Regions from separate parts of the Streptomyces sp. NBC_01216 genome, predicted to be linked through region 1. Evidence: riboswitches for the same ligand, from Rfam matches in the RefSeq annotation. Region 1 holds a riboswitch; each other region holds the start of a gene.
What was found. A riboswitch is a leader RNA that binds a small molecule or an ion and turns the genes downstream of it on or off. The one in region 1 is predicted to bind cobalamin.
Positions count from the first base shown of each region.

Region 2: linked by a shared signal. The riboswitch ahead of OG393_RS30360 (energy-coupling factor ABC transporter permease) and the one ahead of cobN (cobaltochelatase subunit CobN) in region 1 are both predicted to bind cobalamin.
Region 3: linked by a shared signal. The riboswitch ahead of OG393_RS25850 (cobalamin biosynthesis protein) and the one ahead of cobN (cobaltochelatase subunit CobN) in region 1 are both predicted to bind cobalamin.
Region 4: linked by a shared signal. The riboswitch ahead of OG393_RS31790 (acyl-CoA thioesterase) and the one ahead of cobN (cobaltochelatase subunit CobN) in region 1 are both predicted to bind cobalamin.

Region 1 is NZ_CP108677.1:3,697,640-3,702,234, reverse strand. Features, by position in the region: gene cobN (cobaltochelatase subunit CobN) at 1-2,984, opposite strand, end outside; cobalamin riboswitch at 3,023-3,159, opposite strand; gene OG393_RS16235 (cobalamin biosynthesis protein CobG) at 3,203-4,510, shown strand; gene OG393_RS16230 (precorrin-8X methylmutase) at 4,507-4,595, shown strand, end outside.
Region 2 is NZ_CP108677.1:6,723,910-6,728,504, reverse strand. Features, by position in the region: gene dhaK (dihydroxyacetone kinase subunit DhaK) at 165-1,151, shown strand; gene dhaL (dihydroxyacetone kinase subunit DhaL) at 1,217-1,876, shown strand; gene OG393_RS30365 (PTS-dependent dihydroxyacetone kinase phosphotransferase subunit DhaM) at 1,873-2,277, shown strand; cobalamin riboswitch at 2,365-2,570, shown strand; gene OG393_RS30360 (energy-coupling factor ABC transporter permease) at 2,600-3,301, shown strand; gene OG393_RS30355 (energy-coupling factor ABC transporter substrate-binding protein) at 3,298-3,660, shown strand; gene cbiQ (cobalt ECF transporter T component CbiQ) at 3,667-4,416, shown strand; gene OG393_RS30345 (ATP-binding cassette domain-containing protein) at 4,413-4,595, shown strand, end outside.
Region 3 is NZ_CP108677.1:5,768,551-5,773,145, reverse strand. Features, by position in the region: gene OG393_RS25860 (inorganic phosphate transporter) at 1-1,133, shown strand, start outside; gene OG393_RS25855 (hypothetical protein) at 1,155-1,376, shown strand; cobalamin riboswitch at 1,548-1,670, shown strand; gene OG393_RS25850 (cobalamin biosynthesis protein) at 1,703-2,665, shown strand; gene OG393_RS25845 (cobyric acid synthase) at 2,662-4,167, shown strand; gene OG393_RS25840 (putative cobaltochelatase) at 4,289-4,595, shown strand, end outside.
Region 4 is NZ_CP108677.1:6,991,213-6,995,807, reverse strand. Features, by position in the region: gene scpA (methylmalonyl-CoA mutase) at 1-554, shown strand, start outside; gene meaB (methylmalonyl Co-A mutase-associated GTPase MeaB) at 559-1,545, shown strand; cobalamin riboswitch at 1,675-1,882, shown strand; partial or broken gene OG393_RS31790 (acyl-CoA thioesterase) at 2,011-2,343, shown strand; gene OG393_RS31785 (DM13 domain-containing protein) at 2,489-3,046, opposite strand; gene OG393_RS31780 (NAD-dependent epimerase/dehydratase family protein) at 3,202-4,269, shown strand; gene OG393_RS31775 (sensor histidine kinase) at 4,390-4,595, opposite strand, start outside.

The DNA.
Region 1 (4,595 bases):
ACCTCGGCGAGGTCCGCGTCCGTGCGCCAGTCACGCGAGTCGATCAGCTGGAGGATGCCCGCGCCGTACGTGCCCGGCCGTGAGCCGAAGATCCGGGTCGTGGCGCGCCGCTCGTCGCCGTGTTCGGCCAGGTCGGCCTGGGCGTGCGCGCGGACGAAGTTGGACTCGGCGGGCTCGTCGAGCGAGGCCACGAGCCGTACCGCGTCGTCGAGCAGGCCGATGACGTGCGGGAACGCGTCCCGGAAGAAGCCGGAGATGCGCAGGGTGACGTCGACGCGCGGGCGGCCGAGTTCCGCCGGCGGGATCGCCTCCAGACCGTTGACCCGGCGCGAGGCGTCGTCCCACAGCGGGCGGACGCCGAGCAGGGCCAGGGCCTCCGCCACGTCGTCGCCGGCCGTGCGCATGGCGCTCGTGCCCCACAGCGACAGTCCGACGGAGGTCGGCCACGCGCCGTTGTCCGTGCGATAGCGCTCCAGCAGCGAGTCGGCGAGGGCCTGGCCCGTCTCCCACGCCAGCCTGGACGGTACGGCCTTGGGGTCGACGGAGTAGAAGTTGCGGCCTGTCGGGAGCACGTTGACCAGACCGCGCAGCGGCGAACCGGAAGGCCCGGCCGGCACGAAGCCTCCGTTCAGCGCGTGGACGGCGTGCGTCAGCTCGTCGGTCGTGGCGGCGAGCCGCGGGACGACCTGCTCGCAGGCGAACCGCAGCACCGCGGCGACCTCGGGGCCGTGCCCGCCGGCGACCTCGGCGACCGCGTGCACCGACCAGCCGGCGGCCTCCATCGCCTCGACCAGCTCGCGCGCCTTCGCCTCCGCGTCGTCGGCGGTGGTGCGCGTCGCGGCCGACTCGTCCAGGCCGAGTGCCTCGCGCAGGCCCGGGAGCGCCTGGGTGCCGCCCCATATCTGCCGGGCCCGGAGGATCGACAGGACCAGGTTGACCCGCGCCTCGCCCTCCGGCGCTCCGCCGAGGACGTGCAGACCGTCCCTGATCTGCGCGTCCTTGACCTCACAGAGCCAGCCGTCGACGTGCAGCAGGAAGTCGTCGAAGCCGTCGTCGTCGGGCCGGTCGTCCATCCCCAGGTCGTGATCGAGCTTCGCGGCCTGGATCAGCGTCCAGATCTGGGCACGGATCGCCGGGAGCTTCGACGGGTCCATGGAGGAGATCTGCGCGTACTCGTCGAGCAGCTGCTCCAGGCGCGCGATGTCGCCGTACGAGTCGGCGCGCGCCATCGGCGGCACCAGGTGGTCGACGAGCGTCGCGTGGACCCGGCGTTTGGCCTGGGTGCCCTCGCCCGGGTCGTTGACGAGGAAGGGGTAGACCAGCGGGAGGTCGCCGAGCGCCGCGTCCGGGCCGCAGGCCGCCGACAGACCCGCGTTCTTGCCCGGCAGCCACTCCAGGTTGCCGTGCTTGCCGAGGTGGACCATCGCGTCCGCCCCGAAGCCGCCGTCCTCGGCGCGTGCCGCGATCCAGCGGTAGGCGGCCAGGTAGTGGTGCGAGGGCGGCAGGTCCGGGTCGTGGTAGATCGCGATCGGGTTCTCGCCGAAGCCGCGCGGCGGCTGGATGAGGATCAGCAGGTTCCCGCGGCGCAGGGCGGCGAGCACGATGTCGCCCTCGGGGTTGCGGGAGCGGTCGAGGAACATCTCGCCGGGCGCGGGGCCCCAGTGTTCCTCGACGGACGCGCGGAGTCCGGCCGGGAGGGTCGCGTACCAGCGCTTGTAGTCGGCGGCCGGGATGCGGACCGGGTTGCGCGCCAGCTGCTCCTCGGTGAGCCAGTCCTGGTCGTGGCCGCCGGCCTCGATCAGGGCGTAGATCAGCTCGTCGCCGTCGCCGGAGACCACGCCGGGGAGGTCCTCGACCGGGCCGAAGTCGTAGCCCTCCGCGCGCAGTCTGCGGAGCAGCGCCACGGCCGAGGCGGGCGTGTCCAGGCCGACGGCGTTGCCGATCCGGGAGTGCTTGGTCGGGTACGCGGAGAGGACGAGCGCCAGCTTCTTCCCGGCGTTCGGGATGTGCCGCAGGCGGGCGTGGCGCACGGCGATCCCGGCGACGCGGGCGGCGCGTTCGGGGTCGGCGACGTAGGCCGGCAGGCCGTCCTCGTCGATCTCCTTGAAGGAGAAGGGGACGGTGATCAGGCGGCCGTCGAACTCGGGAACGGCGACCTGGCTCGCCGCGTCGAGCGGGGACAGTCCCTCGTCGTTCTCCTCCCAGGCCGAGCGGGACCCGGTGAGGCAGAGTGCCTGGAGGATCGGGACGTCGAGAGCGGCGAGCGCACCCGCGTCCCAGGACTCCTCGTCGCCGCCGGCCTGGGCCTCGGCGGGCTTGGTGCCGCCGGCGGCGAGCACGGTGGTGACGATGGCGTCGGCGTCGCGGAGCCGGTCGAGCAGTTCGGGCTCGGGGGCGCGCAGGGAGGCGACGAAGAGCGGACGGGCCTGGGCGCCCGCGTCCTCGATCGCCTCGCAGAGCGCGGCGACGAAGCCGGTGTTGCCGCTCATGTGGTGGGCGCGGTAGTAGAGCACCGCGATGGTCGGGCCGTCGGTCGTGCGCGGGGTGCGCTCCAGCGGCCCCCAGGTGGGGGCGGCGGCCGGGGCCTCGAAGCCGTGGCCGGTGAGCAGCACGGTGTCGGAGAGGAAGCGGGCCAGCTGCTCCAGGTTGTCCGGGCCGCCGTGCGCCAGGTAGGCGTGGGCCTCGGTGGCGACGCCGATCGGGACGGTGGACGACTCCATCAGCTGGGCGTCGGGGGCCTGCTCGCCGGAGAGCACGACGACGGGCCGCGGCTGGTCCTCGGCGAGCAGGGCCCGCAGCCCGTCCTCCCAGGCGCGCAGGCCGCCGAGGAGGCGGACCAGCACGAGGTCGGCGCCGTCGAGGAGACCGGGCAGGTCGCCGAGCGGGAGGCGGGCGGGGTTGGCGAAGCGGTACGCGACCGGGCCGCCGGCCGCGCGGGCGCTGAGCAGGTCGGTGTCGGAGTGCGACAGCAACAGAATTCGCATGCGAGCGCAGGCCTTCCTCGGGGTTGTCCGCGCCCCGGGTGGTCGTGTGGACGGCGGGAGTTCCTGACTCACCGGCTCCGTCTTCGGAGCCGGCTCACAGTGGCGGGACCGCGCCGGATTCTCACCGGGCTTCCTCCCCGGGGTCCTGGGACCCCATGCCGTCTGCATAGTAGATCCTGGCCGCCCGGCGCAGGGATGGCGGCCGGAACGACGTGGGTATGCTCGCCGCCATGCCGCCCATCCCACCCCCCCTTCCCGACCGGGGCGAACCGCCCGTGCGGGACCGGGGCGACGCCTGCCCCGGGGCGCTCCGGCTGCACGCAGCCGATGACGGTCTCCTGGCTCGACTACGCCTGCCCGCCGGCGTTCTGACGTCACGTCAGGCGCATGTTCTGGCGGACGCGGCGGAGACTCTGGGCGACGGACGGATCAGTGTCACGTCCCGGGGGAACGTGGAGCTGCGGGGCCTCTCCGAGGGCTGCGACGCCCGGCTGGCGGAGCTGCTCTCGGCCGCCGCGCTGCTGCCCTCCTCCGCGCACGAGCGGATCCGGAACATCGTCGCCTCGCCGCTGGCCGGGGTGGACGGAATCGGCGGCGGGAACGTGCAGTTGTGGGCACGCGAGCTGGACGGCCTGCTCTGCGGGCAGGACTGGACGACGGCGCTTTCCGGACGTTTTCTCTTCGCTCTGGACGACGGCCGCGGGGACGTGGCGGGGCTGGGCGCGGATGTGACCTTGTTCTCAACGTCCCGGGCTGACGGCGACGCGCTGGTCCGGGCCGGAGCCCGGACCGTCCGGGTCGCGGGCTCCGACGCGGCCCGTGCGGCGCTCGCCGCCGCCGGCGCCTTCCTCGCCGCCGCGCGCGCGGCGGGCACCGGGGCCTGGCGCGTCCGGGAACTCCCGGCGGGAGTGGAGCCGGACCTCGCGGGCGCCCTCGTCCGCGCGGGCGTCCCCGCGCGGCCGGCGGCCCCGCACACTCCCACGACCCCGCCCGGCTCCGCCGGTCCCCGCCCCGGTGTGCTCGGCGACCCGGCGACCGGGAGGTACGCCGTATCCGTCGTCGCGCGGCTCGGGCGGCTCACCGCCGCGCAGCTCCGTGCCCTCACCCCGGACGGTGCCGCCCCCGGTGAGCTGCGGCTCACCCCCTGGCGCGGAGCCGTCGTGACCGGGTTCCCCGGCCGTCCCGCCGCCGAGGCGCGCCTCGGCGCGCTCGCCGGGGCCGGTCTGCTCACCCGCGCGGACTCCCCCTGGCTCGACGTGGGCGCGTGCACCGGGCGGCCCGGATGCGCCAAGTCGCTCGCCGACGTCCGGGCGGACGCGACACCCGGCACGGACGGGGGCGGTTCACCCGTCCGGTTCTCGGGGTGCGAGCGGCGCTGCGGCCACCCGACCGGGGGGCCCGGCGAGTGGGTCGACGTCGTCGCCACCGCCGACGGCCACTACCTGGTGGACGGGCGCCCCGTCCCGCGTACAGACCTCCCCGACGCCGTCGCGGCGGCCCGCCGCCCGTCCACACCCACGAGATGAGCGAGAGCAACAGGATGTTCGACTACGAGAAGGACGGGGCGGAGATATACCGCCAGTCCTTTGCCACGATCCGCGCCGAGGCGGA
Region 2 (4,595 bases), 3.0 Mb from region 1:
TGATGTCCCCTCAGCACCGCCGGCGGCCGACCGGTGCCGGGACCGCGTGTGAGGTCGCCGCGGGCGCCGGGAAGCATCACGGTCCTTCCACGGCCCGCTCACCGGGCCGTGAGGGCCGTGCCGAACGACTCGCCCGTTCCACTCATCAGGAGGACATCGTGCGGATGCTGATCAACGTTCCGGAGACCGTCGTCGCCGACGCGCTACGGGGCATGGCCGCGGCACATCCCGAGTTGACCGTCGACGTCGAGAACCGGGTCGTCCTGCGGCGGGACGCGCCCATGGCGGGGAAGGTGGGCCTGATATCCGGCGGCGGCTCGGGGCACGAGCCGCTGCACGCCGGGTTCGTCGGGCCCGGGATGCTGGCGGCGGCCTGCGCCGGCGAGGTGTTCACCTCGCCCGTTCCGGACCAGATGGTGCGGGCCGCCGCCGCGGTCGACAGCGGGGCGGGGGTGCTGTTCGTCGTCAAGAACTACACCGGGGACGTCCTCAACTTCGAGATGGCCGCCGAGCTGGCCGAGGACGAGGGCGTGCAGGTCGCCCAGGTGCTCGTCGACGACGACGTGGCGGTGACCGACAGCCTCTACACCGCCGGCCGGCGGGGAACCGGCGGCACCCTGTTCGTGGAGAAGATCGCGGGGGCCGCCGCGGAGGAGGGCGCGCCGTTGGAGCGGGTCGAGGCGATCGCCCGGCGGGTGAACGAGAGGTCGCGGTCGTTCGGGGTGGCGCTGAGCGCCTGCAGCACGCCCGCGAAGGGCGGTCCCACCTTCGACCTGCCGGACGGGGAACTGGAGTTGGGTGTCGGTATCCACGGGGAGCCGGGCCGGGAACGGCGCCCGATGATGACCTCCCGGGAGATCGCAGACTTCGCGGTGGACGCCGTCCTGGAGGATCTGAGGCCGACGGGACCGGTACTGGCCCTGGTGAACGGCATGGGCGCGACGCCGCTGCTCGAACTGTACGGGTTCAACGCCGAGGTCCAGCGGGTCCTGTCCGAGCGGCGGGTCCCGGTCGCGCGCACGCTGGTCGGGAACTACGTGACCTCGCTCGACATGGCCGGCTGTTCGGTGACCCTGTGCGCGGCCGACGAGGAGCTGCTGCGCCTGTGGGACGCACCGGTGCGGACGCCCGCCCTGCGGTGGGGCCGGTGAGAGAACCCGCACGCACGCGCGGCCCCGCAGTCCCCGCACGCCCCGACACGACCGAGGTGACAGAAGTGACCGAGCCGACCACCCCCGGCACGCCCGAGGGGCCCCCCGCGCCGGGGCCGGTTCCCGGCGCGCTCGACACGGCGTTCTTCGTCCGCTGGCTCAGCGCCGCCGCCGCGGCCGTCGACCGCGAGGCGGACCGCCTCACGGAGCTGGACTCCGCGATCGGGGACGCCGATCACGGCGCCAACATGCGACGGGGTTTCGCCGCCGTCACGGCCGTACTGGAGAAGGAGCCGCCGCCGACACCGGGGGCCGTGCTCCGCGCGGCCGGGCGGCAGCTGATCTCCACGGTCGGAGGTGCCTCCGGGCCGCTGTACGGAACGCTGCTGCGGCGCACCGGCAAGGCTCTGGGCGACGAAGCGGCCGTGAGCCGCGAGCGGCTCGCCGAGGCGCTGGCCGCCGGGGTCGCGGCCGTCTCCGGGCTCGGCGGGGCGCGGCCGGGCGACAAGACCATGCTGGACGCGCTGGTACCGGCGGCCGAGGCGCTGGGCGAGTCCTTCGACGCGGCCCGGGAGGCGGCCGAGCGGGGCGCGCTGGCGACCGTACCCCTGCGGGCGCGCAAGGGGCGGGCCAGCTACCTGGGAGAGCGTTCCGTCGGGCACCAGGATCCGGGCGCCACCTCGTCGGCGCTGCTGGTCGCCGCGCTGGCGGAGGTGTCCCGATGAGCGGGCGGGTCGGCATCGTGCTGGTGTCGCACAGCGCTTCCGTGGCCGGAGCCGTGGCGGAGCTCGCCCGGGGTCTCTCGGGGGGCGGCCCCTCCGCCCCGATCCTCCCTGCGGGCGGAACCCCCGACGGGGGGCTGGGTACCAGCGCCGAGCTGATCGCGAAGGCCGCCGACGCGGCCGACGAGGGAGCCGGGGTGGCCCTGCTCGTCGATCTGGGCAGTGCCGTGCTGACCGTCAAGGCCCTGCTCGCCGAGGGGGACGAGCTGCCCGAGGGGGCGCGGCTGATCGACGCGCCGTTCGTCGAGGGAGCGGTCGCCGCTCTCGTGACGGCGAGTGCCGGTGGGGACCTGGACGCCGTGGAAGCGGCGGCCGCCGAGGCGTACGCCTACCGGAAGGCGTGAGGGCCGGCGGGGCGGCCGGTCGGCCCGGCCGCCCCGTCACGGGGAGTCCCGGCACCCCACCGTGTTGTGATGTGCCTGGTCAACCCACTAATGTCACAGGGCCTTGGTGTACGGGAAACCGGTGCAGTACCGGTGCGGCCCTCGCCACTGTGATCGGGAGGTCCGGCTCCACGCCCTGGGAGGACCCCAGGGAAGCCACTGCACCACCGCGGGTGACCGCGGCCGGTGTGGGAAGGCGGAGTCCGGGCGGCATGACCGTCAGCCAGGAGACCGGCCAAGGTGCGTTGTCCATCCACGAGGTGCTGGAGAGGGTCTCCCAACCATGCATATCGCCGAGGGGTATCTGCCCCCTGTGCACGCGGCCGCCTGGGGCGTCGCGTCCGCCCCGTTCGTCGTCCACGGTGTCCGCGCGCTGTCCCGTGAAGTAAAGGCTCATCCCGAGTCCACCCTGCTGCTCGGCGCCTCGGGCGCCTTCACCTTCGTCTTGTCCGCCCTCAAGATCCCCTCGGTGACGGGCAGTTGCTCGCATCCCACCGGTACGGGACTGGGGGCGATCCTGTTCCGGCCGCCCGTGATGGCGGTCCTGGGCACCATCACCCTGCTGTTCCAGGCGCTACTCCTGGCACACGGCGGACTCACCACCCTCGGCGCCAACGTCTTCTCGATGGCGATCGTCGGCCCCTGGGCCGGGTACGGGACGTACCGGCTGCTGCGGCGGTTCGACGCCCCGCTGATGGTGAGCGTCTTCTTCGGAGCCTTCGTCGCCGACCTCTCGACGTACTGCGTCACCAGCGTGCAGCTGTCACTGGCCTTCCCGGACCCGGTCAGCGGTGTCCTGGGTTCGCTCGCGAAGTTCGGCGGCATCTTCGCCGTCACCCAGCTGCCGCTCGCGGTCAGCGAGGGGCTGCTGACGGTCCTCGTGATGCGGCTGCTCGCGCAGTCCAGCAAGGGGGAGCTGAGCCGCCTCGGCGTGCTGCTGCCCGCCGCCCGCAAGAGCGAGACCACGGAGGCGGTCGCCCGATGAGCCGGAACGCGAAGATCAACACTCTGCTGCTCCTGGTGGTCGCGGCGCTGGCCGTGCTGCCCCTGCTGCTGGGGCTCGGGGACCACAAGGAGGAGCCGTTCACGGGGGCCGACGGTGAGGCGGAGTCGGCGATCACCGAGATCCGGCCGGACTACGAGCCGTGGTTCAGCCCGCTGTACGAGCCGCCGTCCGGAGAGGTCGAGTCGGCCCTGTTCTCGCTCCAGGCGGCGCTCGGAGCGGGTGTCCTCGCGTACTACTTCGGCCTGCGCAAGGGCCGCAGGCAGGGCGCGGCCCGCGCGGTGGCGGGTACCGCGTCGTCGGCCCCGGTGCCAGGGCCGACGACCGCCGGTGAAGAGTAGCCGGGGATGCTGCCCATCGACGCGGCGGCACACAGCAGTCGCTGGCGCCGCCGGCATCCGGGCGAGAAGGCCCTGCTCGGTTTCGGTCTGACCCTGTGCGCGGTGTCCCTGCCGCCGTGGCCGGGGGCGGTGCTGGTCGCCGCCGCCACGCTGGGCGTGCTGCTCGGACCGGCCGGAGTGCCGCGGCGTCAGCTGTGGCGGGCGTTCCGCATCCCTCTGGGGTTCTGCGTGACGGGCGCGGTCCCGCTGCTGTTCGAGGTCGGCGGGTCCCGCGGCCTGGTCGCGCTCGCGCCGGACGGACCGGCACAGGCCGGCCAGCTGCTGCTGCGGACCTCGGCCGCCTCCCTGGGGGTGCTGCTGTTCGCGTTCACCACACCCGTCTCGGACGTGCTGCCCCGGCTGGTGCGGGCGGGGGTGCCGGCGCCCGTGGTGGATGTCGCGCTGGTCATGTACCGGATCAGCTTCCTGCTCCTGGACGCGATGTCGAAGATCCGGCAGGCGCAGGCGTCCCGGCTCGGGCTGACCACACGGGCGGCGACCTGGCGCTCGCTGGCCGGTCTCGGCGCCACGGCGTTCGTCCGCGCCTTCGACCGGGCGCAGCGCCTCCAGAGCGGACTCGCCGGGCGGGGCTACGACGGCACGCTGCGGGTGCTGGTGCCCGAGGCCGCGGTCTCCCGCCGTTTCCTCGCGGCGACGGCGGGCGTGCTCGCCGGACTCGTCGCGCTCACCCTCGTCCTCGAAAGGTACCTGCCGTGAGTACTCGGTCCACTGTCGTCGAGCTGGTGGAGGCGGGTTTCGCCTACCAGGACGGGCCCGCCGTGCTCGACGGTATCCGCTTCGCGGTGCCCGAGGGCCGGGCCACCGCGCTTCTGGGCCGCAACGGAAGCGGCAAGACCACCCTGATGAGGCTGCTGAGCGGCGGGCTGCGGCCCGGC
Region 3 (4,595 bases), 2.1 Mb from region 1:
CGGCGGTGGCCATGTCCGCCGTGCTCAACCTGGTCGGTGCGTTCCTGTCCGTGGAGGTCGCCAAGACGATCTCCGGCGGGATCATCAACGAACAGGGCATTCGTACCGAAGTGATCTTCGCGGCGCTCGTCGGTGCCATCCTCTGGAATCTGCTGACCTGGCTGCTCGGACTTCCGTCCAGCTCCTCCCACGCTCTCTTCGGCGGCCTCATAGGCGCGGCCGTCATGTCGGCCGGCTGGTCCGCGGTCAACGGCGGCACCGTCGTCACCAAGGTCCTGCTCCCCGCGATCGCCGCACCGGTCGTCGCCGGACTGGCCGCCTGGGCGGCCACCAGGCTGACGTACCGGATCGGTTCCCGGACCGACGCGAAGGCCACGGCCAAGGGCTACCGTGCCGGGCAGATCGCCTCCGCCGGCCTCGTCTCCCTCGCCCACGGCACCAACGACGCCCAGAAGACCATGGGTGTCATCACCCTCGCCCTGGTCACCGGCGGCGTCCTCGTCCCCGGCTCCAACCCTCCGATGTGGGTCATCGTCGCGGCCGGTGTGGCCATCGCGCTCGGCACCTACCTCGGCGGCTGGCGCATCATCCGCACCATGGGCAAGGGCCTGACCGACCTCCGGCCGCCGCAGGGCTTCGCCGCCCAGACCAGCGCGGCCACGGTCATCCTGGCCTCCTCCCACCTCGGCTTCTCCCTCTCCACCACGCAGTCCTGCTCCGGTGCCGTGATGGGCGCGGGCCTCGGCCGCAAGGGCGGTGTCGTCCGCTGGTCCACCGCGACCCGGATGTTCGTCGCCTGGGGCCTGACCCTGCCCGCCGCCGGACTGGTCGGCGCCGGCGCCGAGTTCCTCACCAAGCAGGGCACCTGGGGCATCGTCGTCGTCGCGATCCTGCTGGTCGCCGGGTCGGGCGTCATCTGGGCCCTGTCCCGCCGCAAGCCGGTCGACCACAGCAACGTCACCGCGGACGACCTCGACGACGAGCCCGCCGGTGTCGTGACCACCGCGATCGCGGCCGTCACCCCGCCGCCCACCGGAACCGCGGTCGCCGCGGCCGAGGAGCTCAAGACCACCATCCCCGCGCCGGCCCCCACGGACCCGGCAGCCCCCGCGGCCCCCGCCGCGGCGGTCTAAGGAACCAAGGGACACGCACGCATGAAGATCGACTGGGCAGCTCTCGGCTCCGTCTTCGGAGTCAGCCTCGTGGCGACCGTCGCCCTCGTGGGCCTGTTCACCCTCGGCATCGTCGGCCTCTCCAAGCAGGAGCAGGCCGCCGCACAGGGCGGCTCCGCCGCCCTGGCGCGCACCGGCGCCTACGCCTGCTTCGCCCTGTGCGCGGCGGCCGTCGCGTACGGCATCTATCTGATCGTCGCCTGACGGCGGCGAGCACCGACGGCCGGGCGGGCCGCACCTTCGGGTGCGGCCCGCCCGGCCGTCCTGTGCGTACGGGCCGCGCCGCCCTTCCTGTGCGCGGGTCGGCTGTGGGGCTTCGCACACTGTCCCGCCGCAGGTCAAGGGTGAGTTGACGGGTGTTCGCGCAGCGTGGTGGACTTCCGGGGCCATGACGGCGGCAGAAGAGGAAGCCCGGTGCGAATCCGGCGCGGTCCCGCCACTGTGACCGGGGAACCCTCCCCGGGAGCCAGGAACTCTCGCCGTCGGTCACGTCGAGCCAGGGCGCGGACCCTGAGTGAGGACACAGCGCCATGCCTGGCCGCATTGCAGCCACCGGTGTATTCGCGTACGGCGCCGCCGCCGGTCTGGCCGCGGACCTGCTCGTCGGCGACCCCCGCCGCGGCCATCCGGTCGCCGGTTTCGGGCGGTTCGCCGGCACCGTCGAACGTCTTCTGTGGCACGACCACCGCGGCTGGGGCGCGTTGCACACCGCCCTCTGCGCCGGAGGCGCCGCGGCGGCCGGAGCGCTGGCCGCGCGGGCCGTCCGGGACCGGCCCGCCGCGTCCGTCGCCCTGACCGCGGCCACCGTGTGGGCCGTCGTCGGCGGGACGACCCTGGGCCGGGAGGCCCGCGCCATCGGCGGCGCCCTGGCCGCCGGGGACCTGGAGGTCGCCCGCGAACGGCTGCCGCACCTGTGCGGGCGTGATCCGCACTCCCTGGACGGCCCGGCGATGGCCCGCGCGGTCGTGGAGTCCGTCGCCGAGAACACCTCCGACGCGGTCGTGGGGGCGCTCGTGTGGGGCGCCGCCGCCGGTGTCCCGGGCCTGGTGGGGTTCCGGGCCGTGAACACCCTGGACGCCATGGTCGGCCACAGGTCCCCGCGTCACCGGCGCTTCGGCTGGGCCTCGGCCAGGCTGGACGACGTCGCCGGCTGGCCGGGGGCCCGGCTGACCGCCGCGCTCGCCACGGTGGCCGGCGGCGACCCGCGCGGGTCCTTGCGCGCCTGGCGGGCCGACGCCGGGCGGCATCCCAGCCCGAACGCCGGTCCGGTGGAGTCCTCGTTCGCGGGGGCGCTCGGCGTACGGCTCGGGGGGACGCTCTCGTACGGCGGACGGGTCGAGCACCGGCCCGCGCTGAACGCGCCCGGACGGGACGTGGAGGTCGCCGACATCGAACGGGCCGTACGGCTCTCGCGACGGGTGACCGCGCTGACGCTGGTGACCTGCGCGGGCGGCCGGATGATCATAGGTGCCATCAAGCGGAGGCTGATATGAGGGGCGGACTGCTGGTCGCCGGGACCACGTCCGACGCGGGAAAGAGCGTCGTCACGGCCGGCATCTGCCGCTGGCTGGTCCGCCGGGGCGTGAAGGTGGCCCCCTTCAAGGGCCAGAACATGTCCCTGAACTCCTTCGTGACCCGCGAGGGCGCGGAGATCGGGCGGGCGCAGGCCATGCAGGCGCAGGCCGCGCGAGTGGAGCCGACGGCCCTGATGAACCCGGTGCTGCTGAAGCCCGGCAGCGACCGTTCCAGCCAGGTCGTCCTGATGGGCAGGCCGGTCGGCGAGCTGAGCGCGCGCGGCTATCACGGGGGACGGCAGAAGGAGCTCTTCGAGCCGGTCCTGGCGTGCCTGGAGGAGCTGCGGGGCACGTATGACGCCGTGATCTGCGAGGGGGCGGGCAGTCCGGCCGAGATCAATCTGCGGCGCACCGACATCGTGAACATGGGCATCGCGCGCGCCGCGCGACTGCCGGTGCTCGTGGTCGGCGACATCGACCGGGGCGGGGTGTTCGCCCAGTTCTTCGGCACGACGGCCCTGCTGGCACCGGAGGACCAGGAACTGATCGCGGGCTACCTGGTGAACAAGTTCCGCGGCGACGTCACGCTGCTGGAGCCGGGGCTCGACATGCTGCACGGGCTGACCGGACGCCGGACCTTCGGCGTTCTGCCCTACGCCCACGGGCTCGGCATCGACGAGGAGGACGGGCTGCGGGTCTCGATGCGCGGCGCGGTCCGCGAGTCGGTCGTGGCCCCGCCCGTCGGCGAGGACGTACTGCGGGTCGCGGTCTGCGCCGTGCCCCTCATGTCCAACTTCACGGACGTGGACGCGCTGGCCGCCGAGCCGGGCGTGGTGGTGCGCTTCGTGGACCGGGCCGAGGAGCTCGTCGACGCGGACCTGGTGATCGTGCCGGGCACCCGCGGCACGGTACGGGCGCTGGCCTGGCTGCGCGAGCGCGGCCTCGCGGACGCCCTCGCGCGGCGGGCGGCGGAGGGCCGGCCGGTCCTCGGCATCTGCGGCGGCTTCCAGGCGCTCGGGGAGCGGATCGAGGACGAGGTCGAGTCGAAGGCCGGGACGGTCGACGGGCTCGGCCTGCTGCCGGTACGGGTCCGGTTCGCCGCGGGCAAGACACTGGCCCGTCCGGTCGGCGAGGCGCTCGGCGAGCGGGTCGAGGGCTACGAGATCCATCACGGCGTCGCCGAGGTCCTGGGCGGGGCCCCCTTCCTGGACGGCTGCCGGGTCGGCGCCGTCTGGGGCACGCACTGGCACGGCTCGCTGGAGAGCGACGGATTCCGCCGGGCGTTCCTGCGCGAGGTGGCCGCGGGCGCCTCACGCCGCTTCGTCCCCGCGCCGGACACGTCCTTCGGCGCGCTGCGCGAGGAACAGCTGGACCGGCTGGGCGACCTGATCGAGGAACACGCCGACACGGACGCGCTGCTCCGGCTCATCGAGACCGGGCCGCCGGCCGGTCTGCCCTTCATCCCGCCGGGCGCTCCGTGACCGCGCCCGTGGACGCCCCGCGCCTCACGGGCGGGACACACGACACCACCCGCACCACGCGCGCACGAGGGCCGCACGCCCCGTGGGAGACGCACAGCGAACGCGAAGGAAGGATCGACCGATGAGCACCCGGTACCCGTTCACCGCCGTCGTCGGCATGGACGACCTGCGGCTGGCGCTGCTGCTGAACGCCGTCAGCCCGGCGGTGGGCGGTGTCCTCGTCCGCGGCGAGAAGGGCACCGCCAAGAGCACGGCCGTCCGCGCGCTCGCGGACCTGCTGCCGGCGGTGCCGGTGGTCGCGGGCTGCCGGTTCAGCTGCGACCCGGGCGCGCCCGATCCGGCCTGCCCGGACGGCCCGCACGAGGCCGGCCCGGCCGCCGACCGTCCCGCGCGGATGGTGGAGCTGCCCGTCGGTGCCTCCGAGGACC
Region 4 (4,595 bases), 3.3 Mb from region 1:
AGATCTCCGACGCCCTGGAGAAGGTGTACGGACGGCACGCGGGCCAGATCCGTACGATCTCCGATGTGTACCGCAACGAAGCCGGGGAGTCCCCGTCCGTGGAGAGCACGCGCGCCCTGGTGGACGCCTTCGAGGAGGCCGAGGGCCGTCGCCCGCGCATCCTGGTCGCCAAGATGGGCCAGGACGGGCACGACCGCGGCCAGAAGGTGATCGCCACGGCCTTCGCCGACCTGGGCTTCGACGTGGACGTCGGTCCCCTCTTCCAGACCCCGGCGGAGGTCGCCCGACAGGCCGTCGAGGCGGACGTCCACATCGTGGGCGTCTCCTCGCTGGCGGCCGGACACCTCACGCTCGTGCCCGCGCTGCGGGAGGAACTCGCCGCGGAGGGCCGCGAGGACATCATGATCGTGGTCGGCGGAGTCATCCCGCCCCAGGACGTGCCCACCCTCCTGGAGATGGGGGCGGCCGCCGTCTTCCCGCCCGGCACGGTCATCCCCGACGCGGCAGCGGACCTCGTACGCCGCCTGGCGGCCGACCTGGGGCACGGCCGCTGACCCCATGGCCATCGACATCGACACGTACGCGAAGGGTGTCCGGGAGGGGAGGCGCGCGCTGGTCGCGCGTGCCATCACCCTGGTCGAGTCCACCCGCCCGGACCACCGGGCCCTCGCGCAGGAGTTGCTGACCGAGCTGCTGCCGCACAGCGGCCGGGCCCGGCGGATCGGGATCAGCGGCGTGCCCGGCGTGGGCAAGTCCACCTTCATCGACACCTTCGGCACGATGCTGACCGGCCTCGGGCACAAGGTGGCGGTGCTCGCCGTGGACCCGTCCTCCACCCGCACCGGCGGCTCGATCCTGGGCGACAAGACCCGTATGGAGCGGCTGGCGGTCGACCCGGCTGCGTTCGTGCGGCCCTCCCCCACCGCCGGCACCCTCGGCGGTGTGGCCAAGGCGACGCGCGAGTCGATCGTGGTCATGGAGGCGGCGGGGTACGACGTGGTGCTGGTGGAGACCGTGGGTGTAGGGCAGTCGGAGACGGCCGTGGCGAACATGGTCGACTCCTTCCTGCTGCTCACGCTGGCACGCACCGGGGACCAACTGCAGGGGATCAAGAAGGGTGTCCTGGAGCTGGCCGACGTCGTGGCGGTGAACAAGGCGGACGGGCCCCACGCGACCGACGCGCGCGCCGCGGCGCGGGAACTGGCGGGCGCGCTGAGGCTGATGCACGGCCGGGAGGCGGTGTGGACGCCGCCGGTCCTCAGCTGCAGCGCGCGCGAGTCGACCGGCCTGGAGGAGATCTGGGAGCGCCTCGAAGGGCACCGCTCGCTCCTGGACGCGGCGGGCCGGCTGGCCGCCCGGCGCCGGGACCAGCAGGTGGACTGGGCCTGGACGATGGTGCGTGACGAACTGCTGGGCCGGCTGCACGCCGATCCCGCCGTACGGGCGCTCACGCCGGAGGTCGAGCGCCAGGTACGGGACGGGCGGCTGACCGCGACGCTCGCGGCGGAGCGCATCCTGAGCGCCTTCCGGGAGGGCCGGGCCTGAGCGCGGCCCTCCCGGTGGCCCTACCTGCCGGGCGGTCACCGCCCGGCACGTAGGGTGGTGCCCGCAGCTGGTTCGCCCCGCTCCCCCCTGCCTCCGGCACGGGGGCCGCCGGGCGTCGACACGATCCGGGAGCGAAGCCCGCTCTTCGGTACTTCCGGATCGCGAGAGGGAACCCGGTGGGAATCCGGGACTGCCCCGCAGCGGTGAGCGGGAACGACCGCCGTCATACGCACTGGGCCCGCACCGGCCCGGGAAGCGACGGCCACTAGGTGTCCCCCGGTCGACCCCGGTGGACGTGCCCGCGAGTCCGAAGACCTGCCGCTGCCCGCGCGCCGGTACCCCGTGCGCGCGGCCCAGCACCGCCGCGACTCGCGAAGGAGAGTTGACGTGGCCGATCGCACCGTCTCCCGCCCCGCACGTACGACCAAGACCCCGGATGACTCCCGGGTGGTCCTCGCCCACATCATGAGCGACCACGACACCAACCTCTACGGCACCATCCACGGCGGCGTGATGATGAAACTCATCGACGACGCCGCGGCGGCCGCCGCCGGACGCCACGCGGACGGTCCGGCCGTGACCGTCTCGGTGGACCGGATGACGTTCCTGGCTCCGGTGCGGGCCGGGGACCTGCTGAGCGTCGAGGCCGGGCTGGAGCGCGCCGGTCGGACGTCGATGACCGTCGGCGTGCGTGTCACGGCCGAGCGGTGGAACAGCTCGGGGCCCGCCACCGAGGTCGCCACGGCGTTCCTGACCTTCGTCGCGATCGACGCCGACGGCTCACCGCGTGCGGTGCCGGTACTCGACGTGGCGCTTCCCGGACTGTCCTGACGGACCCGTCGGGCCGCGACGGCGGACCGGTTTGCCGTCCGGCGCGCGCGGGACGCGTCCCCGCCGGCGGGCCGGACGGCGCGCGGCCGTCCGGCGCGGGAGACGCGGCCCGTCAGGTCCGTACGAGACCCGCGGCGCCGAAGGACACGTCGAACCGGTCGCACCAGATGCTGACGCTCGGGTATGCCTCCCAGTCCACGTCGGCGGGCAGCGGATAGTTCTGGTCGCCCTTGTTGCCCTTGAGCTTGCCGAGGCTCACGTGCTTGCCGTCGTCGAAGACGCGCCAGCCGTCCTTCCCTTCCTTGACCGGTGCGTCACTCAGCCACACGCGGAGGTCCGGGCCGCTGGAGGTGTCCAGACCTTCGAGGCGCAGCACCGGGGTGCCGTCCGACAGGCGGACGATCTTCGCGGTGCCGCTGGTGGCGTGCTCGTGGCTGATGAAGGTGCCCTCGGCGAGGGTGACCGGGCCGGCGGCCGGTGTGGTCTGCGGGGACGAGGGGGCCTCGGTCGCGGCGGGCGGCGCGGCCGGCGCGCTCGCGGAGGGCAGCGCCTCGTGCACGGTCTCGTCCACCCACAGCGCCCAGGGCTTGAACCACACCAGCCCGGCGGCGACCGCCACAGCCACGACCGCCGCCCCGGTCCACCACCACTTCCTCGTGACGCGCCCCACGGCGCACCTCCTCGTCCACTCGTTCCGTTCCGGATGTCTCTTCGGCCATCCAACGCGAACACGGGCCCGGACGGGAGGGCCACGGTGATGACGAAACGCTTACGGCGCGGCGTGGGCCGCTCCGCCGCGGCCCTTCGTTCCGTAGCGTCCCCGCCATGCGTGTACTTGTCACAGGAGGAGCCGGGTTCATCGGCTCGCACATCGTCACGGCACTGGGCAGGGCGGGCCACGAGCCGGTCGTCCTCGACGCGCTGCTGCCCAGCGCGCACCCGACCGCTCCGGAGCCGCCGCCGGGGGTGGAGTTCGTGGGCGCCGACGTCAGGGACGCGCCGAGCGTCCGGGCGGCGCTGCGCGGCGTCGACGCGGTCTGCCATCAGGCCGCCATGGTCGGCCTGGGCAAAGACTTCGCCGACGCGCCCGCGTACGTGGGCTGCAACGACCTGGGCACCGCCGTGCTGCTCGCGGCGATGGCCGAGACGGGCCCGAGGCGGCTCGTCCTCGCGGGGTCGATGGTCGTGTACGGGGAGGGACGGTACGAGTGCCCCCGTCACGGACGCGTCCGGGCCGGCGCCCGCAGCGCCGAGGACCTCCGGGAGGGGCTCTTCGAACCGCGCTGCCCCACGTGTGGAGCCCTGCTGGCGCCGGGGCTGGTCGACGAGGACACCCCAGCCGACCCGCGGAACGTGTACGCCGCGACGAAGCTGGCCCAGGAGCACCTGGCGGCGGCGTGGGCGCGAGCCGTCGACGGGTCCGCGGTCAGTCTGCGCTACCACAACGTGTACGGGCCGGGGATGCCCCGGGACACCCCCTACGCGGGCGTCGCCTCCTTCTTCCGTTCGGCGCTGGCGCGGGGGGAGGCCCCCCGGGTCTTCGAGGACGGCGGCCAGCGGCGGGACTTCGTGCACGTGCGGGACGTCGCGGCGGCGAACGTGCTCGCGCTGGAGGCGGCCCCCGGCCTGCCGGCCGGCTCGCTCAGCACGTACAACACCGGCAGCGGGGAGCCGCACACGGTGGGCGAGATGGCGTCGGCCCTGGCCCGGGAACACGGCGGACCGGAACCGGTGGTCACCGGGGAGTTCCGGCTCGGCGACGTGCGGCACATCACTGCGGACTCGGCCCGGCTGCGCCGGGAGCTGGGCTGGCGTCCCGCGCTCGGCTTCGCCGAGGGGATGGCGGACTTCGCCCGAGCCGGGCAGCGGGCCTCGGCCTCGCTCGGACGCTGAGCACGCCGCGGCGTCCGGGCGCGGTCGCCCGGCACGGCCGGACGGCCCGGAGCCCTCGCGTGCCTGACACACGGCTCTCCCGGGTACGGCCCGGTTCGGACGGCCGGGCCGTACCCGGGGTCAGACGGCCGGCAGGGTGACCTCGAAGCGGCAGCCGCCGGGGACGTTGCGGACCTCGGCCCGGCCCGCGTGTGCCTCGACTATGCCGCGGACGATGGCGAGACCGAGGCCCGCCCCCGCGGGAGGCGTGCGGGCCTCGGTGCCGCGCCAGCCGGTGTCGAACACCCGGGGCAGATCCTCGTCGGGAATGCCTCCGCAGCCGTCGG